4 regions of the Kitasatospora sp. NPDC002040 genome follow, and region 3 is predicted to be linked to each of the others. Evidence: riboswitches for the same ligand, from Rfam matches in the RefSeq annotation. Region 3 holds a riboswitch; each other region holds the start of a gene.

Evidence for each region. A riboswitch is a leader RNA that binds a small molecule or an ion and turns the genes downstream of it on or off. The one in region 3 is predicted to bind cyclic di-AMP.
Region 1: linked by a shared signal. The riboswitch ahead of ABT118_RS24035 (glycoside hydrolase family 16 protein) and the one ahead of ABT118_RS19895 (C40 family peptidase) in region 3 are both predicted to bind cyclic di-AMP.
Region 2: linked by a shared signal. The riboswitch ahead of ABT118_RS10985 (transglycosylase family protein) and the one ahead of ABT118_RS19895 (C40 family peptidase) in region 3 are both predicted to bind cyclic di-AMP.
Region 4: linked by a shared signal. The riboswitch ahead of ABT118_RS15005 (M23 family metallopeptidase) and the one ahead of ABT118_RS19895 (C40 family peptidase) in region 3 are both predicted to bind cyclic di-AMP.

What each region holds. Positions count from the first base shown of each region.
Region 1 is NZ_JBEOXV010000012.1:129,882-136,892, reverse strand. It holds gene ABT118_RS24040 (trypsin-like serine protease) at 1-1,126, opposite strand, end outside; cyclic di-AMP (ydaO/yuaA leader) riboswitch at 1,563-1,728, shown strand; gene ABT118_RS24035 (glycoside hydrolase family 16 protein) at 1,732-2,922, shown strand; gene ABT118_RS24030 (COG1361 family protein) at 2,924-3,385, opposite strand; gene ABT118_RS24025 (IclR family transcriptional regulator) at 3,488-4,282, opposite strand; gene aceB (malate synthase A) at 4,472-6,124, shown strand; gene ABT118_RS24015 (allophanate hydrolase-related protein) at 6,250-6,636, shown strand; gene ABT118_RS24010 (response regulator transcription factor) at 6,641-7,011, opposite strand, start outside.
Region 2 is NZ_JBEOXV010000003.1:153,796-160,806, reverse strand. It holds gene ABT118_RS11005 (Ppx/GppA phosphatase family protein) at 306-1,247, opposite strand; gene ABT118_RS11000 (DUF501 domain-containing protein) at 1,244-1,897, opposite strand; gene ABT118_RS10995 (FtsB family cell division protein) at 1,921-2,325, opposite strand; gene eno (phosphopyruvate hydratase) at 2,451-3,737, opposite strand; gene ABT118_RS10985 (transglycosylase family protein) at 3,950-4,666, opposite strand; cyclic di-AMP (ydaO/yuaA leader) riboswitch at 4,672-4,822, opposite strand; gene ABT118_RS10980 (cytochrome P450 family protein) at 5,034-6,281, opposite strand; gene ABT118_RS10975 (SDR family NAD(P)-dependent oxidoreductase) at 6,454-6,882, shown strand; gene ABT118_RS10970 (hypothetical protein) at 6,888-7,011, opposite strand, start outside.
Region 3 is NZ_JBEOXV010000008.1:134,826-141,836, reverse strand. It holds gene ABT118_RS19900 (C40 family peptidase) at 1-176, opposite strand, end outside; gene ABT118_RS19895 (C40 family peptidase) at 397-1,476, opposite strand; cyclic di-AMP (ydaO/yuaA leader) riboswitch at 1,487-1,651, opposite strand; gene ABT118_RS19890 (C40 family peptidase) at 2,018-3,046, opposite strand; gene ABT118_RS19885 (NYN domain-containing protein) at 3,245-4,576, opposite strand; gene ABT118_RS19880 (hypothetical protein) at 4,822-5,085, opposite strand; gene ABT118_RS19875 (rhomboid family intramembrane serine protease) at 5,256-6,053, shown strand; gene ABT118_RS19870 (Lrp/AsnC family transcriptional regulator) at 6,050-6,331, shown strand; gene ABT118_RS19865 (aminotransferase class V-fold PLP-dependent enzyme) at 6,513-7,011, opposite strand, start outside.
Region 4 is NZ_JBEOXV010000004.1:412,581-419,591, forward strand. It holds gene ABT118_RS14980 (FtsK/SpoIIIE domain-containing protein) at 1-362, opposite strand, end outside; gene ABT118_RS14985 (SCO3933 family regulatory protein) at 368-709, opposite strand; gene ABT118_RS14990 (GntR family transcriptional regulator) at 849-1,628, opposite strand; gene ABT118_RS14995 (NUDIX hydrolase) at 1,647-2,117, shown strand; gene ABT118_RS15000 (TIR domain-containing protein) at 2,511-3,356, opposite strand; gene ABT118_RS15005 (M23 family metallopeptidase) at 3,694-4,695, opposite strand; cyclic di-AMP (ydaO/yuaA leader) riboswitch at 4,699-4,851, opposite strand; gene ABT118_RS15010 (DUF6348 family protein) at 5,210-5,944, shown strand; gene ABT118_RS15015 (hypothetical protein) at 5,976-6,170, opposite strand; gene ABT118_RS15020 (PP2C family protein-serine/threonine phosphatase) at 6,515-7,011, opposite strand, start outside.

The sequences.
Region 1 (7,011 bases), on a different contig from region 3:
TGGACCAGAGCGCGCCGGCCGCCGGGCCGGGAGCGGAGTCCCCGCGGTAGAGCACGAGGTTGCCGTCGTCCTGGAGGGCGAGGTAGGCGCCGCTGTTGCCCGAGGTGTTGCCGGACCAGAGGGCGCCGCCGGTGGCCGGCCCGCCGCCGCTCCGGTAGACCACCAGGTTGCCGTCGGGCTGCATGACGGCGTACGCGCCGGGGTTGCCACCGGTACCGGAGGACCAGAGCACGCCGTTGGCGACCTTCCGGTGCGTCAGCGCCAGGTCGCCGTTGGCGAGCATGGTCAGCTTCAGGTCCTGGCCGAGCAGGGACTGACCGGCCGTCAGGGTGGCGCCGGGGGCGAGCAGCGGGCGGGTGGGTGCCACGACGCCGTCGATCCAGCTGCCGAGGTTGTCGGTGCGGACCTCGTAGGCGCCGTTGTCGGTGGTGGCAGGGGCGCCGAAGCAGCCCTTCTGGTGCGAGGTGCTGGAGATCGCGACCAGCTCGGGGACACCGCCGACGGTACGGAAGGCCGGGCCGCCCGCGTCGCCCTTGCAGACGGAGACGTAGCTCGGGGAGCTGCCGCTGATACCGATGCCGCCGGCGTCGACGCTCTGCACCGTGAAATCGCCGGCGCGCAGCTTGGTCGGCGCGGCAGTGCTCAGGGTGCTGCCGAAGCCCGCCACCGTGAGGATCTCGCCGGCCGCCGGGGCGGTGCTGCCGAGCTTGATCCGGTTGGCCCCGAAGACCGGGAACTCCAGCTTGGCCAGCACCAGGTCGCGGTCGGCGTGCGGGGCGAGCGTGGTGACCTTGAGGGTCCGTCCGGACGCGGTGTCGGCCAGGTCCACCCGGTTGACCGTCGCGGTGGTGGCGAGCCTCGGCGGGCCGGCGGCGGCGGGGGTGGTGCCGTCGGCGAAGCAGCTCCTCGCGGTCAGCAGCCAGAGCGGGTCGATCAGAACGCCGGAGCAGCTCAGACCCTGGTCGCCGATGGCGAGCTTGGCGGTGAAGGAGTACTCGTCGTCCATCGGGACGTCGCCGGTCACGGCGTTGGCCGGGCCGACCGCACCTCCGGTGAGGAGGCCGAGGGTGAGAGCCGTGACGAGTACTCCGGCGGACCTGCTGAACCACGGGCGCGGTGCGCGCATATGTCTGTGCCTTTCGCTGACGGGACGGAGAAGTCGGTCGAACTTCCGTTTATCGGGGCGGAGTTGATTGGTCGGCGAAAGATGGCAGCAGGCATTCGTGAATGCCGCTGCGAAACCCCCGCTGAGCGCCGAGCGTATGATAAGAACACCGGCCCGTCGAGTTGATTGGCCTGGGATGAACGGCAGTTGACCGGCCGTCGGATGCGGTGGAATGGCCCTTGGGTCACCGTTTGCCGGATTTCGGCAATTCGTGTGAGCAGGACCGGTAATTCCTCCTGTGCGACCGGGAGTGCCGTCCTGATTCCGCCCGTTTTCCGGGGATGTGAGAGAGGTCTCATTGTCGATGGTCGGACAATCTGCCTAGCCTGCATGGAGTTGTCCGCGCCGCTGCGGACGCCGTCGCCGGGACGCCGAGTCCTGTCCGCCCGTCGACGGTTACTCGACCACACCGAGTTCGGACAGGAGCGGGGGAACCAGGTCAGTCTGCGGTCACCCCTGCCCCGGCAGGGAACCGCTCGGGGTGAAGCCGCGCGCACGCGCGGCCGGGCAGTCCTCCGGCCCGAACCCGACAGCTCACCTCGTAGGCGTCGACGAGGACCCTGCCCATGCGTATTGCCCTGACCCCTGCGCGTCTCGGCGCGGCCGCCCTGGTGGCCGTACCGCTGATCGCCGCTGCTCCGCTGGCCGGCCAGGCCCAGGCCGCCACCTCCGTCACCCAGGACCGGCTCACGCCGGGCTCGATGGCCGCGAACACCGCGACCAAGGCCGGTCTGACCGTGCACTCCGGCAGCTGCTTCACCGCGAAGACGCTCGGTGTCGGCGTCCGCGACGCGGCCGGCCGCAACCTCGACTTCCCCGGCAACGCGAGCAACGTGCAGATCTGCCCGAGCGGCGTGAACTTCACCAGCGGGGCCCGCTCGCTGCCGGCCGGCACGTACACCCAGTTCGGCTTCTGGCAGGACCTGAACGGGAGTTGGCACAACCTGCCGTCGCAGCGGCTGACGGTCGGCGGCGCGGTCACCCCGACCCCGACGCCCACCCCCACGCCCACCCCGGTGCCGACCCCGACCCCCACGCCGACCCCCACCACCCCGGCCGGGACCTCACCGATCCCCGGCAAGGCGCTGACCTGGTCGGAGGAGTTCGACAACGGGATCGCCTGGGGCTCCAAGTGGGTCGGCGACCGCAGCAGCTCGTACCGCTACGGCACCCACAACCCGGACGACAACAAGCTCGACTGGATCAGCCAGAACGGCGTCAGCGTCTCGGGCGGGGTGGCGACCTTCACCGCCAAGCCCTCCAGCCACACCCTGGAGAACGGCAAGCAGGCCTGGGACACCGGGCTGCTCACCACCGAGTACTCCTCGGAAGGCTTCCAGGTGAAGACCGGCGACTACGCCGAGACCCGGGTCAAGCTGCCGGCCGGCTCCGGTGCCTGGCCGGCGCTGTGGACCTGGAAGAACGGCAACGGGGAGATCGACTCGTTCGAGTACCACCCCGACAACGCCGGTCTGCTGGAGCTGACCAACCACGTCAAGTCCGGCCTGAAGTACCACACCGACGCGAACGCCGTCGGCCACGACAAGTGGGTCACCATCGGCACCTACTACGGCGCCAACTCCGTCGACTGGTACGTGAACGGGACCAAGGTGTTCTCCGACGGCACCGGCGTCGGCAGCAACTGGTCGGCCTACCTGATCCTCAACCTGTCGGTGGGCGCCGGGCAGTACCACCCGGGCCCGTCCGGCTCGGCCCCGATCAGCTTCGCCTCGGACTACGTCCGGGTCTACCGCTGACTCACCCGACGGTCAGCGTGAACGGCGTGCTGTTGTTCGCGGTGTGGTGATCGTCGGTGCTCACCACCCTGACGTGCCCCTCGGCCCTGGTGCCGGGGGGCACGTCGGCGTTCACCCGGACCGGGACGAGCGCGGTCGCGCTCCCGAACGGGGGCAGCCCGGGGCCGAAGGTGCAGCTCACCACCCGGGCGCCCGCCGTCCGGCAGGTGGTCGGGAAGTACGGCCCCTCGGCGGTGAACCCGGCCGGCAGGTCGATCAGCACCGTGAACGGGGCGGTCGTCCGCAGCGGTCCGCCGTTGGCGACGAACCCGTGCACGGTGGTCAGCCCGCCGGGCGCGGCCGGGTCCGGGTCCAGCCGGACCACCTGGAGGTCCGAGCCGCCCGGTACCGCGACCGCCGGGCCGATGCCCAGGACCAGGGCCGCCGACGCGGCCAGTCCGAGGGTGATGACGCGTCCACGCATTGCGCTCTCCTGCTCACCGAACGTAGTGCTGCCGGTGCAGAATCTATCGGCGCGGCGCGGGTTCGTGCGGATGCGAGGGCGGACGCGGGGACGGTGTCCGGCTCAGGGAGCCAGGACCTGACCGAGTCGGGACGCGATCTGACGCATCACCGGGACCAGCGAGGAGTTGCCCGCCTGCGCCTCCAGGGCGCGGATCCGGGCCTCGGGGCCGGAGACCGAGAGCGCGGTCGGGGTCGGCGCGCCCGGGACGGCGACCGCGATGCAGCGGACGCCGATCTCCTGCTCCTGGTCGTCCACCACGTAGCCGCGCTCCCGGGCCTGGGCCAGCTGGGCGAACAGCTCACCCGGGTCGGTGACGGTGTAGGGGGTGTGCGACTGGAGCGGCTGGGTGCCGAGCACGCCGCGCGCCTCGGCCTCGTCGAGCTGCGCCAGCAGCGCCTTGCCGACGCCGGTGCAGTGCGGCTGCACCCGGCGGCCGACCTCGGTGAACATCCGCATCGAGCGGCGCGACTGCACCTGCCCGACGTAGACCACCTCGCCGCCCTCGAGCACGGCCAGGTTGGCGGTCTCGCCAGTGGCCTCCATCAGCTCGGCCAGGTACGGCCGGGCCCAGCTGCCGAGCAGTCGGCCCGCGGTCTCGCCGAGCCGGATCAGCCGGGGGCCCAGGGTGTAGCGACGGGCGGTGTCCTGGCGGACATAGCCCTGCTGCACGAGGGTACGAATCAGGCGGTGGATGGTCGGCATCGGCAGCCCGGAGGTGGCCGAGAGTTCGCTCAGGGTGGCGATGCCGCCCGAGTCGGCCAGGGCTTCCAGCAGTTGGAAGGCGCGCTCGACGGACTGCACGCCGCCGGTGGCCCGGTCGGCCCCTGTGGGTGCTGCGGCGGAGGTGCTGGCCACCGGCGTTCCCTTCACTGTCGGAGGAGGAGTAGAGTCCCAGCGATCTACCTCAACAAAGCGTTGAAATTCTGTATCGCGGAAACTAGTCTCCACCTTACAGAACCGAACCCGCCAGCAGACGGGTCGGTATCGAGGAAGTTCCCACCGGAATTTCCCTGTTGGCTCAACAGTCCAAGGAGTGTCCTGCCCATGGCCGCAGACCAGGGATCCGCCGGCGCCTCTCCCGCCGCTCCCGTCGTCACTGTCGCCGGTCCGCGCGTCCCCCGCGCCGAGGAGGTGCTCACCCCGGACGCGGTCGCCTTCGTGGTCGGCCTCCATCGCGCCTTCGAAGGCCGCCGGCAGGAGCTCCTGGCCCGACGACGGACCCGCCGCGAGGAGACCGCGGCCGCGGGCACCCTCGACTTCCTGCCCGAGACGGCCGCGATCCGGGCCGGCGACTGGAAGGTCGCCGAGGCGCCGCGCGCCCTGCAGGACCGCCGGGTCGAGATCACCGGGCCGACCGACCGCAAGATGGTCATCAACGCCCTCAACTCGGGCGCGAAGATCTGGCTCGCCGACTTCGAGGACGCCACCGCCCCCACCTGGGAGAACGTGGTCAGCGGTCAGATCAACCTGATCGACGCCTTCGAGGGCCGGATCGACTTCGCCACCGAGGCCGGCAAGTCGTACGCGCTCAAGCCCGCCGCCGAGCTGGCCACCGTGGTGGTCCGCCCCCGCGGCTGGCACCTGGACGAGGGCCACCTGCTGGTCGACGGTACCCCGGTCTCCGGCGGCCTGTTCGACTTCGGCCTGTACTTCTTCCACAACGCCGCCCGGCTGATCGCGCGCGGCGCCGAGGACCCGAACTCCGGCCCGTACTTCTACCTGCCGAAGACCGAGAGCCACCTGGAAGCCCGGCTCTGGAACGACGTCTTCACCCACGCGCAGGCCGCGCTCGGCATCCCGCACGGCACCATCCGCGCCACGGTGCTGATCGAGACCATCACCGCCGCGTTCGAGATGGACGAGATCCTCTACGAACTCCGGGACCACGCCGCCGGGTTGAACGCGGGCCGGTGGGACTACCTGTTCTCGATCGTGAAGAACTTCCGCGACGCCGGTGAGCACTACATCCTCCCGGACCGGAACACGGTCGGGATGACCTCGCCGTTCATGGCCGCGTACGCCCGCCTGCTGGTGCAGACCTGCCACAAGCGCGGCGCCCACGCGATCGGCGGCATGGCCGCCTTCATCCCGTCCCGCCGCGACCCCGAGGTCAACGCCGCCGCGCTGGAGAAGGTCAAGGCGGACAAGGAGCGCGAGGCCGGCAACGGCTTCGACGGCTCCTGGGTCGCCCACCCGGACCTCGTCCCGGTCGCCCGCGCCTGCTTCGACGCGGTGCTCGGCGACCGGCCGAACCAGAAGGACAACCCGGGCTCCAGCGAGACCGTGACGCCCGCCCAGCTGCTCGACATCGCGGGTGCAGGCGGCAGTTGCACCCAGGCCGGCCTGCACAACGCCGTCCAGGTCGGCGTCCGCTACATCGAGGCCTGGCTGCGCGGGCTCGGTGCGGTCGGCATCTTCAACATGATGGAGGACGCGGCCACCGCCGAGATCTCGCGCTCGCAGATCTGGCAGTGGATCCGCAACGACGTGGTGCTCGCCGACACCGGTGAGAAGGCCTCCGCCGAGCTGGTCCGCCGGCTCGTGGCCGAGGAGCTCGCCGCCCTGCGCACCGAGCTGGGCGACGAGGTCTACGCCGGTGGGCGCTGGACCGAGGCCGCCAAGCTGTTCGAACAGGTCTCGCTGGCCGAGGAGTTCGTCGACTTCCTCACCCTGCCCGCGCTCCCGCTGCTCGACTGACCCCAATCTATCCAGCCCCGACCGGCCTGCCGCCTGCCGCGCTGTAGAACTGGCGGCGCCGATTGCTACGAACCGTACGGCCACCCGCCGAGTGGGTGGCCGTACGCCTTTCCCGAGGAGTACCGATGGCACGCATCTTCTTCAACGGCCAGGCCATGGTGGGCGGTCCGTTCCACGCCTCGGTGGCCGAGGCCCTGATCGGGCCGGTCACCACCGCCCCCGGCTACCGCTTCTTCTCCATCGGCGACGTCTGCCCGGGCCTGCACCCCGACCCCGCCGTCGACACCGCCATCGAGGGCGAGCTCTACGACATCTCCCTGGAGCACCTGCGGGACGTCATCCTCCCCGGCGAGCCGCGCGAGCTGGAGCTCGGCGTGATCGAACTGGCCGACGGCTCGGCCTGCCTGTCGATGCTGCTGGCCCGGGGCGAGGCCGAGCGCGGAGTCCACCACGAGATCACCGGCTTCGGCGGCTGGCGCGCCTACCTCGCCACCCTGGGCCGGACCGCCTGACCCGTCAGGGCGTGAGGCGGTAGCCGAGGCCCCGGACGGTCTCGATCGCACAGCGGGCCCGGGCGGCCTGGAGCTTCCGGCGCAGTGCGCCGACGTAGACCTCGACGATGTTGAGGTCGCCCTGGAACGCGTGGTCCCAGACGGCGCCCAGGATCTCGGCCTTCGGGACGGCCTGGTCCGGCCGCCGGGCCAGGCACTCCAGGACGCCGAACTCCTTGGCCGTGAGCCGTAGTTGCGTACTGCCGACGGTGCAGCGCCGGGCGGCCGGATCGACCGTCAGATCCCCGACCGCGAGCGCGGCCGGCCGGCCGGTCGTGCCCCGGCGGATCAGCGCGCGCAGCCGGGCGGTCAGCACGACGTAGGAGAAGGGCTTGC
Region 2 (7,011 bases), on a different contig from region 3:
GCGGCCTCCGGCCGACCGGGCCGCTCTGAGCAGCAACGATCCCGGCGGCAGACGGGTTCCCGCACTGGTGTTTCGATTCCATCACCGACTCGCGGGCCTGCCTGCGATCCCATGGGCACCCTCCGGAGTCGACCTTCGGTCCCGGATTCCGGACGGACCGGGCATCCAACTGCGACGAATGACTGGATCGCCATGTGAAGAAATTCACGAAGTTTCTCGCGGCACGCCGTGCAGCGGACGGCCCCGGGTGCCATTCAGGCGTCCCGGGGCCGTCCGACGGGGGTCCGGCAGGGGTCGGCGAGCGGTCAGGAGACCAGGCTCCAGGCGATCCCGTCGAGGATGTCGTGCTCGCTGACGACCAGCTCGGCGGCGCCCGTCCGCTCCATGATCTCCAGCAGCACCAGGGCGCCGGCCCCGATCACGTCCACCCGGCCCGGGTGCATCACCGGGATCGCGGCGCGCTGCTCGTGCGTCATGGTCAGCAGCCGCCCGGCCACCTCGCGGACCTGGTCCACCGTCAACCGGGCGTGGTGGATCGCCGCGGAGTCGTACGAGGACAGCTCCAGCGCGATGCCCGCCACCGTGGTGACGGTGCCCGCCAGGCCGACCAGGGTGGCCGCGGTGGTCAGCGGGACCACCTCGGCGGCCCGGTCCAGCGCGGCCCGGACATCCGCCCGGACGGCCTCGATCAGCTCGGGCCCGGGCACCTCGGTGCCGGCGAAGTGACGCTCGGTCAGCCGGACGCAGCCGATGTCCACCGAGCGGGCCGCCTCGACCACCTGGTCGCCGAGCACGAACTCGGTCGAGCCGCCGCCCAGGTCGAAGACCAGGTAGGGGGCGGCGAACTGGCCCCCCGTCAGCTCCTTGGTGGCGCCGGTGAAGGAGAGCAGGGCCTCCTCGTCGCCGCTCACCACGGTCGGCTCGACCCCGAGGATCCCGTGCACCCCGGCCGCGTACTCGGCGCTGTTCTCGGCGTCCCGGGAGGCACTGGTGGCGACGAACCGCAGCCGGTCGGGGCCGACCCCGTACTCGGCCAGCACGGCGGCGTACTCGCGGCAGGCGGCGAAGGTGCGCTCCAGCGCCTCGGGCGCCAGCCTCCCGGTCCGGTCGACGCCCTGGCCGAGCCGGTTGATCACCATCCGGCGGTCCAGGTCGGTGATCTCCCCGGTCTCCGGGTCGAGGTCGGCGACCAGCAGCCGGATCGAGTTGGTGCCGCAGTCGATCGCGCCGACCCTGGTGACGCTCATGCGGACTCCGTCCCGGCCGTGTCGACCTCTGCTTCTGCCTCGGCCCGCTTGGCCGCGCGCTCGGCGGCCAGCTGCTCCTTGGCCGCGATCACGGCCTCGTGGTCGTGGTCCTTGGCCCGGTTCCTGGCCACCCGGCCGCCCGCTGCCTCGACCTCCTCCGGCGAGACGCAGGGGCCCTTGGCCCACCAGTCCTCCAGCATCCCGATCGCCTCGTCGCCGAGCGGGTTGACGCCCGGGCCGGCCGCCAGCGAGTGGCCGACCAGCACGTGCAGGCACTTCACCCGGTCCGGCATGCCGCCGGCGCTCGGGAAGCCCTCCAGCACCTCGATGGCGTCCCGGCGCGCGATGTAGTCCTCGTGCGCCTTCAGGTACGCCGCCGCCAGCTCGGGGTCCTCGGCCAGCCGGGCGGTCTGATCCTTCATCACCCCGTCCGCCTCCAGGGTGCCGATCAGCGAGGCGGCCTTGGGGCAGGTCAGGTAGTACAGGGTCGGGAACGGCGTCCCGTCCGGCAGCCGGGGCGCGGTCTCCACCACGTCGGGGTTGCCGCACGGGCAGCGGTGCGCCACCCCGCGCAGGCCGCGCGGGACGCGGCCGAGCTGGGCCGCGATCGCGGCGACGTCCTGGTCCGGGACGGTCGGGTTCTCAGTCATGGGGGTGCTGCCTCTGGCGGTATCTAGCGGGGTGCGGGGGTGGAGTCGGCCTGGTCGACCGAGTCCCAGACACTGGCGTACCAGGGCTGGGCGGCCTTGGCCTGCGGGGCTGACGCCGCGTCGGCCGAGGAGGGCTTGGTGCTCGGCGGGTTCGGGTCCACCGAGATGAACGGGGTCTCACCCGGCATCGCGTAGTGCAGGCGCTCGCGGCCCTGCGCCTTCACGAACTCCGGGTCCTGCCAGCGGGCGCGCTCCCGGCGGAGCTGCTCGACCTGCTGCCTGGCGTGCTCGGCCTTGGTCCGCTGGGCGGAGATCTCCGAGCGCTGCGAGATGAACTGCCGGGTCGGGTAGGCGAGGATCGCCACCAGCGAGCAGAGCACGAGCACCAGCACGGTGGCCCGGCTGGTGAAGCGGGGTCGCCCCGCCATACCCGGAATCTTCCACATCACTGCTGCCCCTCCTGCCGCGCACACGCCGGTGCCCCGGCCCACCACCCTACGGGGTGGGAGCCGGGGCACCGGTGCAGAAGCCTGGGGTGTCAGCCCCCGGTCTCTCAGGCCTCGGACTTGAACCGCGGGAACGCGCCGCGGCCGGCGTACTCGGCGGCATCGTCGAGGATCTCCTCGATCCGCAGCAGCTGGTTGTACTTGGCGACGCGCTCGGAGCGGGCCGGGGCGCCGGTCTTGATCTGGCCGCAGTTGGTGGCGACGGCGAGGTCGGCGATGGTGACGTCCTCGGTCTCACCGGAGCGGTGCGACATCATGCAGCGGTAGCCGTTGCGCTGGGCCAGCTCGACGGCGTCCAGGGTCTCGGTCAGCGAACCGATCTGGTTGACCTTCACCAGCAGCGCGTTGGCGGTGCCGGTCTCGATGCCACGGGCCAGGCGGGCCGGGTTGGTGACGAACAGGTCGTCGCCGACGATCTGGACCTTGTCGCCCAGCTCGACGGTCATGGCCTTCCAGCCGTCCCAGTCGGACTCGTCCAGCGGGTCCTCGATCGAGACCAGCGGGTACGCGGCGACCAGCTCGGCGTAGTACGCGATCAGCTCGGCGGAGGAGAGCGCCTTGCCCTCGAACTGGTAGGCGCCGTCCTTGAAGAACTCGGAGGCAGCGACGTCCAGCGCGAGCGCGACGTCCTTGCCCGGGGTGTAGCCGGCCTTCTTGATGGCCTCGACGATGAGGTCGAGGGCCTCGCGGTTGGAGTCGAGGTTCGGCGCGAAGCCGCCCTCGTCGCCCAGACCGGTGGAGAGGCCGCGCTCCTTCAGCACGCCCTTGAGCGTGTGGTAGACCTCGACGCCCCAGCGGACGGCCTCGGAGAAGGACTCCGCGCCGATCGGCGCGATCATGAACTCCTGGATGTCGACGTTGGAGTCGGCGTGCGACCCACCGTTGAGGATGTTCATCATCGGGACGGGCAGCACGTGCGCGTTCGGGCCGCCGAGGTAGCGGAACAGCGGCAGGTCGCTGGCCTCGGAGGCGGCGTGCGCCACGGCGAGGGAGACGCCGAGGATCGCGTTGGCGCCGAGCGAGGACTTGTCCGGGGTGGCGTCCAGGTCGAGCATGGCCTGGTCGATCAGGCGCTGCTCGGTGGCGTCGTAGCCGACCAGCTCCGGGCCGATCTGCTCGATGACGGCGAGGACGGCCTTCTCGACACCCTTGCCGAAGTAGCGGTTCTTGTCGCCGTCGCGCAGCTCGAGAGCCTCGAAGGCACCGGTGGAGGCGCCGGACGGAACGGCGGCACGGCCGGTGCTGCCGTCGTCGAGACCGACCTCGACCTCGACCGTGGGGTTGCCGCGGGAATCGAGGATCTCGCGGGCTACGACGACATCAATGGACGGCACGAGGCATCTCCTTGGCGGAAGCGGGATGTGTTGTCGTTTACGACCAGAGCCTAACCGCACCTCGGCCCGGGACCACGCTGACCTTGGTCCTGTCTCACCGTGTGGCCCGGCTACTCACCGGTAGTTCACCTGAATGACCGCGAACGGGGCCGAACCGGAACGAGCCGGTGCGGCCCCGCGCTGACGGTGTGTCGTGGATCGGTGCGGCCCGGTCAGCCGAGCTTGAGCACCTGGCCCGGCAGGATCAGGTCCGGGTCGCCGCCGATCACGGCCGTGTTCGCCTGGTAGACCTGGTGCCAGTCCAGCCCCTGGGCGGCGGCGATGCCGGAGAGGGTGTCACCGGACTTGACGGTGTATCCGCCGGTGGCGGCGGGTGCCTTCGGCGCCGCGTGCTTCGGCGCGCTGACGGTCGGCGCGGCCGCCTTGGGGGTGGCCGGCTTCGGCGCCGCCTGCTGCTTCGGGGCGGCCTTGGTCTCCGCCTTCGGGGCGGCGGCCCGGGTCTCCGAGCGCGAGGCCTTGCCCGCCGAGGTGTCGACCTGGGCGGGCGAACCGCCCTTGGTCAGACCGGCCTTGACGGAGCAGACCGGCCAGGCGCCGGGGCCCTGCGAGGCGAGCACCTTCTCGGCGACGGCGATCTGCTGGCCCTTGCTGGCCTGGTTGGCCTGCGCGGCGTAGGACTGGCCGCCGAAGGCCTTCCAGGTGCTCGGGGTGAACTGGAGCCCGCCGTAGAAGCCGTTGCCGGTGTTGATGCTCCAGTTGCCGCCGCTCTCGCACTGGGCGACCTTGTCCCAGGTGTCGACCGGGGCGGCGTGGGCGCCGGTGGCGCTCAGCAGCGGCAGCGCGAGGCCGACGCCTGCAACTCCCGCGACGGCGATGACCTTCTCGGCCTGCGTACGACGACGATGACGGCCCGAACCGGTGAAGAGCATGAAGAAGTCCCTCTCCGCACGCCTGCGAGGTGAGCTGTCGGGTTCGGACCGGGAGGTGGCCCGGCCGCCATCGCTGGCGGCTTCACCCCAAGCCGTGGGGGACGGCGAATTACGTGGGTCCCCCGCCCCTGCCCAAGGGTCTGGTCGGTGTCCCGGCAGCGCGGCGGGCAGGATTCGGCGTTCCGCGCACGGGGTTCGCAGCTGCGAACACCAGGGAGAGTAAGCAGATGACCAGATGGATCACAAGCTTATGTCGAACAGATCACACATAAATCACGCTGCGCAGCGGGACGTCCACAAACCATACTGGTATGTCCGGATTGATGCGTACTCAGATCACGCCCGATCAGATCTGACCGACACGCCGTCAGTTCTCCGGGGTGAACGACACCGGCAACTCCCGCAGCCCGCGCATGATCAGGCCGCCCCGCCAGCGCAGCTCGGCCGGATCGGCGGCAAGTTGCAGGTCCGGCAGCCTGGTCAGCAGCGTGGCGAGGGCGAATTGACCCTCCATCCGGGCGAGCGGCGCACCGATGCAGTAGTGGATGCCGTGACCGAATCCGAGGTGCGGGTTGTCCTTGCGCGCCAGGTCCAGGGTGTTCTCCCCGGCGAACCTGGCCGGGTCGCGGTCGGCCGCGGCCAGCACCACCAGCACCGGGTCGCCGACCGGGATGTCCACCCCGCCGATGCTCAGCGGGTGGGTCGCGAACCGCCAGGTGGCCAGCTCCACCGGACCGTCGTAGCGCAGCAGTTCCTCCACTGCCGTGGCCAGCAGCTCCTTCTCGCCGCGCTGCACCGACTCCTGCAGCAGCGCCCGCTGGGCCGGGTTGCGGAGCAGCGCGTAGGTCCCGTTGCCGATCAGGTTGATGGTGGTCTCGAAGCCGGCGAACAGCAGGATGAAGGCCATCGCGGCGGCCTCGTTCTCGGTCAGGTGCTCACCGTGGTCACTGGCCCGGATCAGCCCCGAGATCAGGTCGTCGCCGAGATCGGCCCGCTTCCGGTGGATCAGCTCCAGCAGGTACGTCCTGATCTTCTTCACCGCCCGGCCCACCCCGCCGCGCTGGCCGCCGTGGTGACGGATCATCGCCCCGGCCCAGTCGCGCAGGTCGTCCTGGTCCTCCGGCGGCACGCCGAGCAGGTCGCAGATCGCGTAGATGGGCAGCGGGAAGGCGAACTCGTGGATCAGGTCGGCCGAGCCGCGCTGCGCGAAGTCGTCGATCAGGCGGTCGGTCAGCTGCTGCACCCTCGGCTCGAACTCGGCCACCCGGCGGGGGGTGAACGCCTTCGACACCAGCCGGCGCAGCCGGGTGTGGTCCGGCGGGTCGATGTTCAGCAGATGCGTCATCAGATCGGCCTGCCGCTCCCCCGGGATGCCGACCCGGCCGGTCTTGTGGGCCTGTCCGCTGTGGTGCGCTGGGTTCTTCGAGAGCCGCCCGTCCGCCAGTGCCTGCCGGGCGTCCGCGTACCGGGTGACCAGCCAGGCCTCCACCCCGCTGGGCAGCGTGGTGCGGTGCACCGGAGCGTGCTCGCGCAGCCAGGCGTACGCGGGATAGGGGTCGGCGGCGAACTCCCAGGTGAAGAGTTCCGGCTGGGCGGTTCGGTGCGTGTCCGGCATGTCCTGAACCGTAACCCGCGGATGCACCTGCGGAAGTATGCGTGAGCCTGGTCACCTGGCGGGTAAATGCCCTTGCGGAGGATCGGCTCGTGCTTACGATCCTCCGATACGGTCTCGGTGGACGCCGGTGCGGCGTGCTCCACCGGGCGTAGCGCTCAAGGAGGAGCAGGCCATGCGGGTAGCCGGGGCAGTGGTGGTCATCGCGGTACTCGAAGGCGGTTCAGGCGTCGACCTGGCCCGCCGCTTCTCGGCGGCCGGAGCGGCCGGCATGCTGATCGCCGACCAGCACCCCGGTGTCGCGGAGGACCTCGCCACCGAACTCGACCGGCCCGGCTGCCCCGTGGTCGGCGTCAGCGGCGACGCCCGGCAGCCCAGTGACGTGGCCGCCCTGGTGGCCACCGCCGCCGAGCACCTCGGGCCGATCGACCTGTTCTGCATCACCGGCCCCGGTGGCGAACGCATCCTCGCGCTGGCCGAACTCCCGGACCACCTGGCCCCGCTGGCCGAGCTGCTGGCCCAGATCGGCGACGCCATCGGCGAGGTCGTCACCGACACCGTCCCGGCCCAGCGCCGACCGGTCGGGACCGCCGTCCAGGCCTGACCCGCTCAGTACGGCGGCCCGATCGGCCGCCCGTCGCTGTAGTAGGTGCGGAGCAACGAGAGTTCGACCACCGGACGGCCGGCCGCCAGCGCTCGCCGGGCGGCGTCCAGCCCGTCGAACTTCCGCACG
Region 3 (7,011 bases):
TGGTCGACCTGGGCCTTGACGTCCTTGCGGGTCGGCGGTTCGGCCGGGGCACCGGGTGCCGCCCCGGCGGTGCCGGTCGCGGCGAGCCCGAGCACCGTGGTGGCCGCGGCGGTCAGCACCAGCGCCCGGGTGAACCGGCGGGCGCCTGGCAGGGGAGAACGGCTGTGCGTCGACATACCGGCGGCGGCTCCATTCCTGCGCCGGGCCACCGCCGTCGCCCGGGTCGGGCGGCGTCCTCGCGAAGGTCCGGGGGCAGACGTTAGCGAGTCGCAGCGATCTAGTCCAAACCCCTACAGCACCGAATATTTGACCACTAATCGGACACCAGTGCCGGTTCCGGAAACGCCGCAGGCCCGGCACGGGGCCGGGCCTGCGGGCAGTACGACGAACGGGTGGTCAGACCCGGACGATGCGGGTGATCGACATCACCGTGGCGGACTCGTACCGCACCAGGGTGCCGGTCCGCGGGGCGTGCACGATCTGGCCGTTGCCGACGTACATGCCGACGTGGCCGCCACCGCGGTAGATGATCAGGTCGCCGGGCTTGGCGTCGGCGATGTTGGTGCCGATGTTCTGGCCGGCGCCCATCTGCGACTCCGAGGTGCGCGGCAGCGAGACCCCGGCCTTGTTGTAGGCCCAGAGCATCAGGCCGGAGCAGTCGAAGCTGTCCGGGCCGGTGGCGCCCCAGCCGTACGGCTTGCCGATCTGCGACACCGCGGCCGCGACCGCGGCGGCGGCGTGCGAACCGGCCGGCAGGCCGCTCAGGTCGGGGCGGCTCTCGGTGCGCGAGGCGCGGTCGTCCGAGGCGGGCTTGGCGGTCGCCTTGGTGGCGGCCTCCGCGGCGGACCTGGCCTCGGCGGCGCGCAGCGCCTCCTGCTCCTGCTTGCTCAGCGAGTCGAACAGCGACTGCGCGGCGGCCAGCTTGGCCTGGATCTGCTCCTTGCCGGCCTTGAGCTCCCGGGCGGTGCTCTCCAGGTCGGCGAGCTTGTTCTGCGCCTCGGACTTCTGCTGGTCGAGCTTGGCCTGCTCGCCCTTCAGCGTCTTGAGCGCGTCGGCCTGCGAGGTGCCGAGCTGGCTCAGCGAGTCGGCCTGGCCCAGGAAGGCGTCCGGGCTGCTGGAGAGCATCAGCTGGACGGTGGGAGATATCCCGCCGGTCCGGTACTGCTCGGCGGCGACCTCGCCGAGGGCGCTCTGAATGGTGGTCACCTCGGCCTGCTGCCGGGCCACCTGGTCCTGGAGGGCACTGACCTGACGCTGCAGGGTCTGCTGCTTCTCCGTGGCCGCGTTGTACTGCTCGGTCGCAGCCTCGGCCTGCTCGTTGAGCTGGTCGACCTGGGTCTTGACCTCGTCCTTGGTGGGAGTCGGGTCGGCGTGGGCACCGGTCTGGGCGGACAGGGCCACCGCAGCGGCGGCGGCAGCCGTGATGATCGAGACGCGGGTACGGCCGGCAGGCTTGGGACGACGATGGGACGCCACGAAGGCGGGCTCCTTCTTCCTACGTCCGCCTACCGGGTGAGCTGACGGGTTCGGGCTGGAAGAGATGCCCTACGACGCCTCACCGGCGAGCCGTCTCACGACGGTCCGTCGACCTGGCGCCGATTCACCCCGAGGAACGTGGTTCCCCGGCTCCGATCGACAGCACCCTCACAGGGGCTTCCCCGTACGGCAGTCGGACTGCCGCGCTGTGCGCTCGAACTCGGCGGTAACCCCCGCCGCCACCCAGGCTGGGTGATCGACAGTGCGGTGGTTCGAGACGACCCTAGTAACCCAACCGTGATCGGTTCAAATCCTTGTAAGTAAAAAGTCGTAATGAAGTCGTGATTCGTCAGAATTTACGACTGCCAGTGACCGGAAATGCACACTGTGCTGACGAAACCTCAGGTTGCGGGCATGGAACGGCCCGCCGAATGTGTCCCGGATCACAGAGAGATTTCGGCGGGCCCGCGCGTGTCACGGCGCGTCAGTTGCGGGTGTTGCTACGGAGATGTCCGTTATGCCGCATCAGGCTGACGGAAGGTCAGATCCGGCGGATGGTCTTGATCGGCATCGCGTCGCCCTGCATCACCTTGACCACGTCACCGGTGCGCGGGGCATGCACCACCAGGCCGTTGCCGATGTACATCCCGACGTGGTGCGCGTCGCTGTGGTAGATCACCAGGTCGCCCGGCTGCGCGTTGGCGAGGTTGTTCCCCACGCCGGTGCCGGCCGAGGCCTGCGACTGCGAGGTGCGCGGCAGCGAGACGCCGGCCTGCGCGTACGCCCAGACCATCAGGCCGGAGCAGTCGAAGGTGTTCGGGCCGGTGGCGCCCCAGACGTACGCCGAGCCGCGCTTGCTCATCGCGGCGGCGAGCGCCTTGGCGGCGTAGCCGGAGGCCGGCGGCAGGTTGCTGAGGTCGATCCGGCTGGAGTCGCGCGAGGCGCGGTCACCGAGCACGGCCCGCTGGTCGGCCACGCTGAGCTGGTTCAGCAGGCGCTGGGCCTCGGCCAGCTTCTTCTGCACCTCGGCCTTGGCGTCGTTCAGCACCTTGGTGTTGCGGTCCAGCTCGGCCAGCGTCTCCGCGGCCTCGGTCTTCTGCTGGTCCAGGCGGCGCTGCTGGTCCTTGAGCGACTGCAGGCTGTCGGTCTGGGTCCGGTTCACCTGGTCGACGCTGGACGCCTGGGTCAGGTAGTCCTCCGGGTTGGAGGAGAGCATCAGCGCCACCGAGGGGTCCACCCCGCCGTCGCGGTACTCCTGCGCCGCCACGGCGGCCAGGCCGCTCTGGAGCTGCGTCATCTGGTCCTGGCTGCGGGCCACCTGGTCCTGGAGCTGGTCGGCCTGCTTGCGCAGCTGCTCGGCCCGCTCCTTGGCGCCGTTGAAGCGCTCGGCGGCCTGCTCCTGCTCCTCGTAGAGCTTGTCGACCTGGATCTTGACCTCGTCCTTGTTCGGCTTGGCAGGGGCCGCGTGGGCACCGGCCTGGGCCGAGAGGGCGACCGCGGTGGCAGCGGCAGCGGTCAACACGGAGACCCGTGCGCGACTGGGCTGCTTGGGGCGGCGGTGGGAAGCCAAAGGACGAGCTCCTTCATCACTCCTGGACTCGACCTCACCCGATCGGGTGCATGTCCAGAATATAGGTTTGACGCCAGACCCTAGTGAACTTGCCAGCGGTCCGCTACTCCCCAACCCGTACGAACTTCCGTCCACGGACCGGAATTCACCGGACCGACACATGCCCGCCACGCCGCCCTGACCTACCGTCAGGGCAGGTCAGGGCCGAGCCAGCCGCTTCAGCAGCAGCAGCGACGCCACCGGGCGCGCACCCGCCTTCTTCACGCCGTCCGCGACCTCGCGGTCGGTGGAGACCACCACCACCGGACGCCCCTGCGGCTCGGCCCGGACCAGTCGGCGGATCAGCTCGTCCGCGGTCTCCCCGGTCCGGCTGAACCGGACCCGGACCCCGCGCGGCGGCGCCAGGATCACCGGCACGTCCAGGTCCTGGCCGTCGAAGACACAGGTCACCTCGGCCTGGGTGCGCTGGGCCAGCATCGCCAGACCGCCCAGCAACCGGATCCGCTGCTGCTCCAGCGGCAGCGTCGGGTACCCGGTCTTGGTCACGTTGTAGCCGTCCACCACCAGGTGCACCTGCGGGATCGCCAGCAGCTGGTCCAGCAGCGCCGGGTCGTCCTCGGCCAGCGCCCGGCGGGCCACGTCGTGCGGCGAGGCCGAACCCGGTGCCACCGCGTCCACCAGGTCGGCCGGATGGACCTGCGCCACCGGCAGCGCCAGCTCGCGCTGGAGCCCCTGGGCGGACTGCAGCACCGTGTCCAGCAGCAGCCGCAGCCGCATGTCCTCGACGCTGCGGCCCTCCCGGGCCGAACGCCGACCGGTCTCCAGCGCGGTCTCCAACTCGCCGATCCGGTGCCGCAGTCGCCGGGCCTCGGCCTCCGCCGTGCTGTGCTCGGTGGCCGCCGCCGCGCGGACCTCGGTCAGCTCCAGCTGCAGCTTGCGCACCTCGGCCTGGGCCCGGCGGGTGTCGCTCTCCAGCGTGCGGACCTTCTTCCGGAGCGACTCCGCCTCGCGCCGTACGCCCTCGGAGTCGGCCCGCTGCCGGTCCAGGTCGGCCCGGGACTGGGTGCGCAGCTCGGCCAGCTCCTCCTGGAGCTTCTCCACCAGCCGGGCCGCCTCGGCCGCCGCGCCCTCGGCACCGGCGCGCTCGACCTGCTCGCCCGCCTCGGCCACCAGCACGGCCCAGCCGGCCGGGCGGAGCAGGTAGGCGGCGGCGGCGACGTCCATCGGGTCGGCGGCACCCGGCACACTGCCCGCCTCCAGCGCCCGCACCAGATCCGGCTGCCCGAGCCGGAGCCGATCGGCTATCCGCAGCCGGAAGGCCGGGTCGGCCTCCAGCGCGGCCGCCAGTGCGGTGGCCGCGTACTTGGCCCGCCGCGCCGGGGTGAACTTCGCGTACTGGCGCAGCGAGACCGGCAGTTCGGCCGCGGGCAGGCCGCCGAGCGCGTCGGCGGCGATCCCCACCACCCGGTGCCGCACGCCCTCGGGGAGCGGCCGGCCGAGCTGTTCGGGGGCTTCGGCGGGAGCGGGCACCGGCGCCTCGGCGGGCTCCCGGGCGGGCGGGGTCGTGGCCGCGGGAGGCTGCTCCTGCGACTCGGCCGCCCCCCATGCTGCGTCCACCACGTCCTCGGCTCCGATCCTGCTGCGCGGGGTCCGTACGGCCGGTTGCCGCTGCCCTCAAACACACCGCTCTCTGCAATTGTCGCGGTAACCGTGCCCCGGCCCGACCCGCGCCACACTCCGCGCGGGCCGGGGCCGGTGCACCAGGCCCTGTCCGGTCAGGACTCCTGCTGCTCCTTGGCCGCCTGCTCGGCGTCCGGACGCGCCACCAGCTCGACCTGGTCGACCGCGTTGCACCAGCGGCAGCGGACCGACTCCAGGGTCTCGGTCAGCACCTCGGTCTCCTCCACCTTGGAGTCGCCGGCCAGGTCGAAGTGGAGGAACTCCACCACCCGGGAGGAGCGGGTCACGTCGAAGCGGGTCAGGTTGCCACAGAGGGTGCAGCGCCAGCGGGTTTCGGCGGTGGGGGCGGCGATCGTCATTCTGCCAAGTCCTCTCGTTGGTGCCGCCTCGCGGCGGTCACCCAGGGTCCGGAGCGCCCAGCCTATTGCCTGCCGTCCGACCCGCGGGCAGTCGGTCCGTGATGCGGGCAGTAGGCCAGCCGCAGTACCGGACGGTGTCGGCGGGGGCTCCCGGAGGAATGCTCTCCGCTATGGCCATCCCCGTCCTGGACCACCTCGACACCCCGGGCGGCAGGGCCGCGGAACGCCCGCCGGTCGTCACCTTCGCGCTGATCGGGCTGAGCGTGCTGGTCCTGCTGACCGCCCCGAGCTTCGGCCTCAACCCCCGCTACGGCACCGGGGCGGCCCGGGTCTGCGCCGAGCAGCGCTACGAGCAGCGCTGGGGCGCGGTGCCCGCCGAGCTGCTCTCCGGGCACCCGCTGACGGCGGACCGGTCGGCCGCCGTGCCACCGCCGGCGGCGGACTGCCCGCCGGTGCAGACGCCCCGGAAGATCCCGGCGCTCTCGGTGCTCACCTCGCTGTTCGTGCACGCGAGCTGGCTGCACCTGCTCGGGAACATGCTCTTCCTGTTCGTCTTCGGCCCCGGGGTGGAACAGCGGTTCGGCCGGGTCCGGTTCCTGCTCGGCTACCTGACGGTCGGTTGCCTCGCCACCTACGGCTGGGCGCTGGCGGAGGCGCACGGGCCCGAGTCGGTGCGGGCCCTGGTCGGGGCCTCCGGCGCGATCGCCGGGGTGCTGGGCGCGTACCTGCGGCTGTACCCCCGGGCCCGGGTGACCACGCTGGTGCCGGTGCTGCTCTTCCTGCCGCTGCGCTTCCCGGCCTGGCTGGTGCTCGGGCTCTGGTTCCTGCTCCAGTGGCTCTCGGTCCGCCAGGACGGCCCCGGGGTGGCGTACGCGGTCCACGTGATCGGCTTCGTCGCCGGGTACCTGGCCACCTGGGCGACGGTTACGCTGACCGGCAGGACCCACGGACAGGAGCCACAAGAGTGATCACCGCGATCGTGCTCATCAGGACCAGCGTCGACCGGATTCCCGAGATCGCCGAGGCGATCGCCTCGATCGAGGGCGTCAGCGAGGTCTACTCGGTGACGGGTGGCTACGACCTGGTCGCGATGGTCCGGGTCCGGCACCACGACGACCTCGCCACGGTGATCCCCGGCCGCCTCAACAAGATCCCGGGCGTCGAGCACACCGAGACCCAGATCGCCTTCCGCACCTACTCCAAGCACGACCTCGAAGCCGCCTTCGCCCTCGGCCTCGACGAATAGCCTTTTGCAGGTCGCAAAGTTGCACTGTCCAGGGGCTCGGGGAACGGCGACGCTACGTGGCGTGCGGGTCAAAAGGCGAAAGTGCCTGACCCTGCACGCACGTTGAACGCTCCTGAGGTCGGCGCCGCCCGCGCGGCGGAGCCGCACATCAGCAGAGCCTCGGGCCCCTGGTGGTACATGTTCAGCGGCGGGTGTCCGCGACGCAGCGGCCGCCCTCGTTGCGGTAGCTCCACGCCGCTCCGTCGGTGACCAGCTCGCGGACGGCCCCGAGGAAGCGGTCCAGGTGCTCGTCGGGGGTGCCGGCGCCGAAGCTGACCCGGATCGCGTTGAGGCTGCGCTCGCCCGGCAGCGAAGGCTCGGGCGCACCGCACTCGGACGGCGCCGCCTCCTCGCCCCCGAGCAGGGTCCGCACCAGCGGGTGCGCGCAGAACAGCCCGTCCCGGACCCCGATCCCGTACTCGGCCGAGAGCGCCGCCGAGAAGTGCGAGCTGTTCCAGCCCTGCACCACGAAGGAGAGCACGCCGACCCGGGCCGCGCCCTCGCCGAACAGGCTGAGCACCCGGACCTCGGGGATCTCGGCCAGACCGGCCTGCAGCCGGTCGATCAGCTGCTGCTCGCGCGCCTCCAGCGCGTCGAAGCCGGCCTCGGTGAGCGCCCGGCAGGCGGAGGCGATGGAGTAG
Region 4 (7,011 bases), on a different contig from region 3:
CACGCATGGCGAAGACGTTCCGCCGAGGCGGCCACGTCGGCCGGTTCCTGACCGGGTGCCAGCCGCAGCTGGATCCGCAGGCCCGTCGAAGTCGGGCGGACTCGGCGGACCTTGGGCGGCACCGGCCGGATCTCCCGCCGGGTGAGCGCCCGGGTCACCAGGACCCGCAGCCGGGACGGTTCGACGGTCAGCCCGCAGGCGTCCATGGTGCTGCCGTAAGTGGCGGAGAACCGCACTGCCGTGACCGGCAGGCCGATCGCCGACCAGTACAGGGCCGGGGTCTTTGCCCGGGCGACCATCGCACCGCCGGTCACGGCGGCCAGCGGCCCACCCACCTGAGCCAGCGTCAGCAGCTCGGACATGGCGATCAGCTCCGCGCCGGGGCGAGGGCGGTGATGGCCATGGCGCGGAACGAGATCCCGTGCCGCTTCTGACCGTTGAACTCGTTCTCCCAGTCCCGGGCCTTGAGCGCGGTGACCGCTACCGGCATGCCGACCGTCAGCCCGTCCGAGATGCCGGTCTCGGGGACGGTGACCGTGTAGAGGTTCGCTTCACCGTCGTCCGCGATGGTCAGACCCACGGTCAGCAGCTTGGCTCCGGTCTCACGGTCGAGGGCGATCTCGCCGGTCTGCTTGTTGACCAGCTTGGGCGCCGGGGGCACGACGACGAACACGAAGGCGGTCGAGGTGTCGATCTTGAAGGTAGCCACTCGGGTCCATCTCCTCTAAAAGAGGCGACCTCATGCACTCATGTACATGAGCTGATGGATAGAGAGTGCCCGACTCCTGTACATGAGTCAACCCACTACGAGAACAATCTCGTAGTGGGTTGCGGAAGTTGATCGTCCGTCAGTCGCGCGCGGCGAACCGGTAGTCCAGAACGAACTGGTCAGCGGCCATCACCGTGTCACAGACCTCAACCACGCGACCGGCGGAAGTCGTCGCATCTCGAACCAGATGGATCACCGGGGAGCCAGGGCTCACCGCCAGGGCAGCAGTCTCGGGCTTGGTCGCCAGCCGGGCCCGGACCGTCTCGGTGAACTCCGCGAGCGCGTAACCGTGTTCTTCGAGCCGGGCGTAGATGCCGCCGCCGCCAGGGTTCTCGGCGAACATCTCCGGGATGTCCTTCACCACGTCCCACGGCAGGTAGGAGGTGGCCTCCTCGGTCGGTGTGCCGTCACGGAAGTAGCGCCGCTTCCGGGCGAGCACCTTGGTGCCGGCCGGGATGCCCAGCCGCTCAGCGATCTCGGCGGGCGCGTCGACGGCGCCAACGAAGAGGACGTTGACCGAGGGGGTACCGCCGGACTGCTCGGCCTCGGCCAGGTACGCAGCCTTGCCCGCCAGGCGGTGAGCCCGCCGGAACCGGTCCGAGGACTTGCGCTGCACCGGGGGCCGGGAGCGGACGAAGGAGCCCCGGCCATGGTGGGTCTCGATCAGCTGGGTCGTCCGCAGCTCGGCCACCGCCTTCCGGACCGTGCCGGACGCCACGCCGTAGCGCTCCATCAGTTCGGTTTCGCTCGGGACCGCAGCCCCGGGACCCAGAGCCCCCGAACGGATCTGCGCCGCAAGGTCATCCGCGATCTGCAGATATTTCGCTTTGGCCGTCGAGGCCGCTTCACCGCTCGCCATAGTTGTTCTCGGGCTCCTATTCTCCTGTACATGAGTAGCAGCCCCTCACTTCAAGCGTCAACGCCTCTCCACTCCGTGTCGGTGGCCGGCGTCGTGGTCCGGGAGGACGGCCGGGTCCTGGCGATCCGCCGAGCCGACAACGGAACCTGGGAGCCGCCGGGCGGGGTGCTCGAACTCGGGGAGACCGTCGAGGACGGGGTACGGCGCGAGGTCTTCGAGGAGACCGGCATCCTGGTCCAGGTCGACCGGCTCACCGGGGTCTACAAGAACATGGCCAGGGGAATCGTCGCCCTGGTCTTCCGCTGCCACCCCGAGAGCGGGCACGAGCGCCTGTCCGACGAGTCCACCGCCGTCGACTGGCTGACCCCGGACGAGGTCATTGCCCAGATGGGCGAGGTCTATGCGGTCCGCATCACGGATGCACTCCAGGACGAGCCGCCCCATGTCCGTGCCCATGACGGGCGAACGTTGACGATGTCGGGGAGTTGAGTAAAAACCTTCTCTACGGGTTCAAGGCGCCTCGCTCCGCTCGGCGCGCGCTTGCCCGGCTCGACGCCGGGCCGTGCGCTCCTGTCTCCGCCCCGCTTCCCGGCCCGGCCGCCGGCCGCGCGCCTGAGCGAGAGCACCATGACCGGTCGAAGGACCAAACCCAAACGGGGCTGAGGGCGGGCGGCTCCGCGGTTTTACCCACCTGCCAGGACCGGGCCCCGCACCGAGCAAGACCGGGGGGCCACTCGGCCAAATTGCGGTCAGGCCCAAAAGCCCTGACCGAGACGCGGCGAGCTTACGGCCCCCCGATCATGCTCGGCCCCAGACCAGACAGGACACCGGCCAAAACCGCTCCACCACCCGCGCGGTGACGCTCAGCGCGGCATCCATCTGTTAGCCGAGGGTCCGGTCAATCGAAGCGTCGATGCCAGCCGCACGAAGCTCGCTCACGACGCCCATCCTCCACGCCTTGTAGGGGTCAAGTTCAACGTAGGTGACGCCTAGGAAGTCGCTGGGGATCTCAACTCCCGGCTCGTACAAGGCCATGACGTTCTGGCGACCGAGCAGGCCCAAGAACAGGCCGAGCTCCAAAATCACGTTCTGGCGCGCCCGGGGCTTGAGGTCACCCTCGCCTGCCAGGCGGCCCTCATCGTCTCCTGTCAGAAGCACGATGGCGTAGGCAGCCTTCTGGGCATGGTTCAGGAGCTTCCCAAGGATGTCGGCTCCCTTACCTGCCTGCTCATCAAGCACGATCACGTCTCGCGAGGCGACCTGCTGCAGGAAGCTGCGAACAGTCTCGCGGGTTGCGTGATCTCGACCATGCACCAGGAAGATCGCATCGCCCGAAACGTGACGCGGCACTGGTGGAGCAGCCTCAACCCAGATCTCAAGACGATCATTGATCGACTCCAGCACCCGCAACTTCTTCTCAAGGGTCGCCAGGACTGAAGACCTCACGGCCTCAGCTGTCTTGGCCGTTCCGTACTTGACATCAAACACACCAAGATCAAGGGCGATGAACTCACCGGGCGGCGCTGATGTCAGTGCTCCCTCAACCTTGAAGCTCATCGTCAGGAGAGTCTGCGTGTACTCGTTCCAAGTGAAGAAGCTCGACTGGAATGTCTCGACCTCTGCAACACTCGCACGAGGAAGGTCCAAGAGCGCCCTGCCCTTGACGAGCTGAACGTCGATCTTCTTACTCAACACTTCATGGCTACCGATGAGTGCGACCTTCGTCATGGCTGGATGCTACTCCTGCAGGCAGTCGGAGCCCAGCCACGTGCCCGTTGCGTGCCCGGTCCGCCAGCTAGCCCCGGGGAACCACAGGGAATCATGGCGACGAACTCGCTCCCCTGCTAGTCAGAGAGTGCGCTGCTCAAGGGCCAGGTGGTGGCTACGTCTTCCAAACTGGTCACGCGAGTTCGATTCTCGTCACCCGCTCCACCCACTTCGGCCCCGGGCCGGCGACCAAGTCGCCGGCCCGGGGCCGAAGTCGTCTGTGCGGCAGGGCGGGTACGCCTTCGGCCCCCGGATCGGTGATCCGGGGGCCGAAGGCGTCTGAGACGGGGTCAGACCGTTACAGGCTCACGCCGTGGGCGCGGAGGTACGCGACCGGGTCGATGTCGGAGCCGTAGGACGGGCCGGTGCGGACCTCGAAGTGCAGGTGCGGGCCGGTCACGTTGCCGGTGGCGCCGGAGAGGCCCAGCTGCTGGCCGGCCGAGACGGACTGGCCGACCGAGACGGAGATCGAGGAGAGGTGGGCGTACTCGGAGTACTTGCCGTCGGCGTGCTTGACGACGACCTCGTTGCCGTAGGACCCGCCGTTGCCGGCCGAGACCACGGTGCCGGCGGTGATGGCCTTGACGCTGGTGCCGGTCGAGGCGCGGAAGTCGACACCGGTGTGGTAGCCGCTGGACCAGGAGGAACCGGAGGCGTGGTACGCGGTGGAGGTGCCGCCGCTGACCGGGGCGACGTAACCGCCGGTGGCCACGGTGGCCGGCTTGGCGGCGGCGGTGCTCGGCGCGGTGGTGGCCGGCTTGGCCTTGGGGGCCTCGACGGCCTTCGGGGCGACGGCCGACTTGGAGCGGGACGCCTTGGTGGAGGTGTCCGCGGTGGAGTTGGTGGAGGGCTTGGTCTCGGCCTTGGGGGCCTCGGCGGCCTTCGGCGCGACGGCGGCCGCGGCCTTGCCGGAGAGCGAGAGCTGCTGGCCCGGGAAGATCAGGTTCGGGTTGCCGCCGACCACGCTGCGGTTGTCCTGGTAGAGCTTCTCCCAGCCGCCGTCGACCTGCTGGGCCGTGGCGATCTTCGAGAGGGTGTCGCCGCCGACGACCTTGTACTGGCTCGCCGCCGGGGTGGCGTCCGCGACCGGGGCCACGGCCGGGGTCTCGGTGGCGGTCTCGGTGGCGAGAGTGCTCGCGGCAGCCGGGGCGGCCTGCGGTGCGACGGCGGTGGCGTGGCCCTGGTGGGCGCTGGCGGCGGCCACCGGAAGCGCGAAGGTGGCGCCGAGGACGCCGGTCGCGACGGCGATCCGGGTCAGGTGGGACAGCTGGACGCGACGGTGCTTGCCCTGTGCGGACATGGGTGGTCCTCTCCGACGCCTACGAGGTGAGCTGTCGGGTTCGGGCTGGAGTTGCCCGGCCGCAGGAATGCGGCTTCACCCCAAGCCGGACCGGTCACACCGGTTCGGCGACTTACCTTGGGTCCCCCGCTCCTGCCATGCGTGCCTTGTTCGAGGCGCCGGGCGGCGGCAGGACTCGGCGTTCCGCCCGGTTGAGCCCGTCCGGTCGTTCACCGGACAGGCCTCGAATAGAAGCCGATCCTCCGCTTGCTGGCAAGCCCCGGTTGAACGGTCAATAAGGATGATCAGGGACGAAGGTCACGCTCCGGACGGGACCTGGGCCTCTGGGGGCCCGATTCGCTGACGCTTCGTCCCCGGCCCGCCCACGGAGGGTGGCGGAAATCGCCGTGCGTACCCGCTCGATCCCGCTCCGCCAACCTTCACCGTGACACCGCTCACGTCGGGCCGATACGCTCGCGGCGTTCGAGCATCGAGAGCCGCTGTTCGAAGTGCTGCGAAGCGAGGAGACCCGTCTGTGCGCCCCGAGGAGCGGCTGGCCGTGGTCCAGCGCGGTGTGGTCCGCGAGATGGCCGGGCTGGGTCAGGAGTTCACGGTGGACGGTGCGGTGGTGCGCGGACCAGGCACCACGGCGGTGGCGTTCCGCGAGCACACCGAGCCCGGCACCGGCGGCCACCTCGACCTCGGCTACGTGCTGCACCTCGGCCGGGGCGACGCCCCGGTGATCTGGGACTGTGCAGCCGGCGTAGGCGGCACCGAGGTGGAGCAGCTCGACAGCGCGGTCAGGATGTGGGCCGGGACCACGGCGACCACCGTGGTCGGGCTGCTCGGCGGCAGCGGTGCGCACTGCTCCACGCCCGACTTCCCCGGCTGGCACGTGGTGCAGGGCCCGGCCGCCGTCTTCGGAGCCGACACCGGCCCGCTGACCGACTGGCTCGCCGGGCGCGAACTGACCCCGGTGCTGACCGCCGCCGAGCTGCCGGAGCTGACCGACCGCCAGGTGAACGGCGTGAAGCTGTTCTTCGGCGGCAAGACCGGCCATGACGTCGCCGAGGTCCGGGTCAACGGCGCGGTGTGCCAGGCGGCTTCGGCGGCCCTGCGGGCGCAGGACTGGCCGCGCGGCGAACGGCTGCGCTGGGCCCGGCTGTTCCTGCTGATGGTCGCCGAGCACCCCGGTGCCGTGGCCCCGCCGCAGGCCGAACCCGTGCCACCGCGTGGACGGTTGGGTCGCTGGTGGCGGGGCCGTCGCTAGCGGACCGGAAGGCCCGAACGGCGCTGACGGATCAGCTGGCGACCGAGGAGATGGTCTGCGCGAGCTGGCTGAGGAAGTCCTGGATCGGCTTGGCCGCCGTGGACTGGCTCAGCATGAAACCGAAGAGCGCGGCGATGATCGCATGGCTCGTCTTCAACTGCTTGTTGCGGATGAAGATGATGACGATGATCCCGAACAGGACCAGGGCAGAGACGGAGAAGGCCACCCGGACTCACTTCCTCATTCTTTCGTAGCGAGGCTTCGTGGCGGGCCCAATCCCCCGAGACCCCCGAGAACCGACCGTCCCACCCGGACTCAGTGTGGTCGTTCGTGCGGACTGCGTAAAGGACTTGCCGGAAGGCAGCCGCGAAGATCCTGCGATGTGAGACGAATTTCCGCCGACCGAGACGATAGCCCAGCCGAGCTGACGGTCCGTCGGACGGGTGCCCCCAACTGGAAGTTGACCGTTCCCGTGCTGGTGGGGGCCGACCTAGATCCACTCCGCCCGGCGGCGATCAGGAATGGCCGAAGACCGGCGCACCGACTTGACACACACCGGCCACCGGACCGTCACCCGCGCCAGAGCAGCAGCACCGCGCGGTCGTCGTTCACGTCCTTGGCCACCGACTCGATCAGCTTCACCGCCGAGCCCCGGCCGCCGTGTTGGGAGAACGCGGCGCCGCCGACCAGCCGGTCCGCCTCGCCCATCAGCCGGTCCATCCCCTCGGTCAGGTCCCGGCCCGGGATCTCCACCATGCCGTCGGTGCAGAGCATCAGCACATCGCCCCGGTCCAGCCGGCCGCGCACCGCCTCGAACACCGCGCCGTCGTACACCCCGAGCAGCGCGCCCTCGGTGGACTCCTTGACCTCCCAGCAGCCGGTGCCGGCGTGCCGCTGCATCCCGGGCAGGTGTCCGGCCGAGAACAGCTCGTACTCCCCGGTGTCCAGATCCAGCACCAGGTGGACCGCGGTGGCGAAGCCCTCCTCCCAGTCCTGCCGGAGCAGGTAGCCGTTGGCGGCGGGCAGGAACTGCTGGGCGGGCAGCGAGCCGAGCAGGCCGCCGAAGG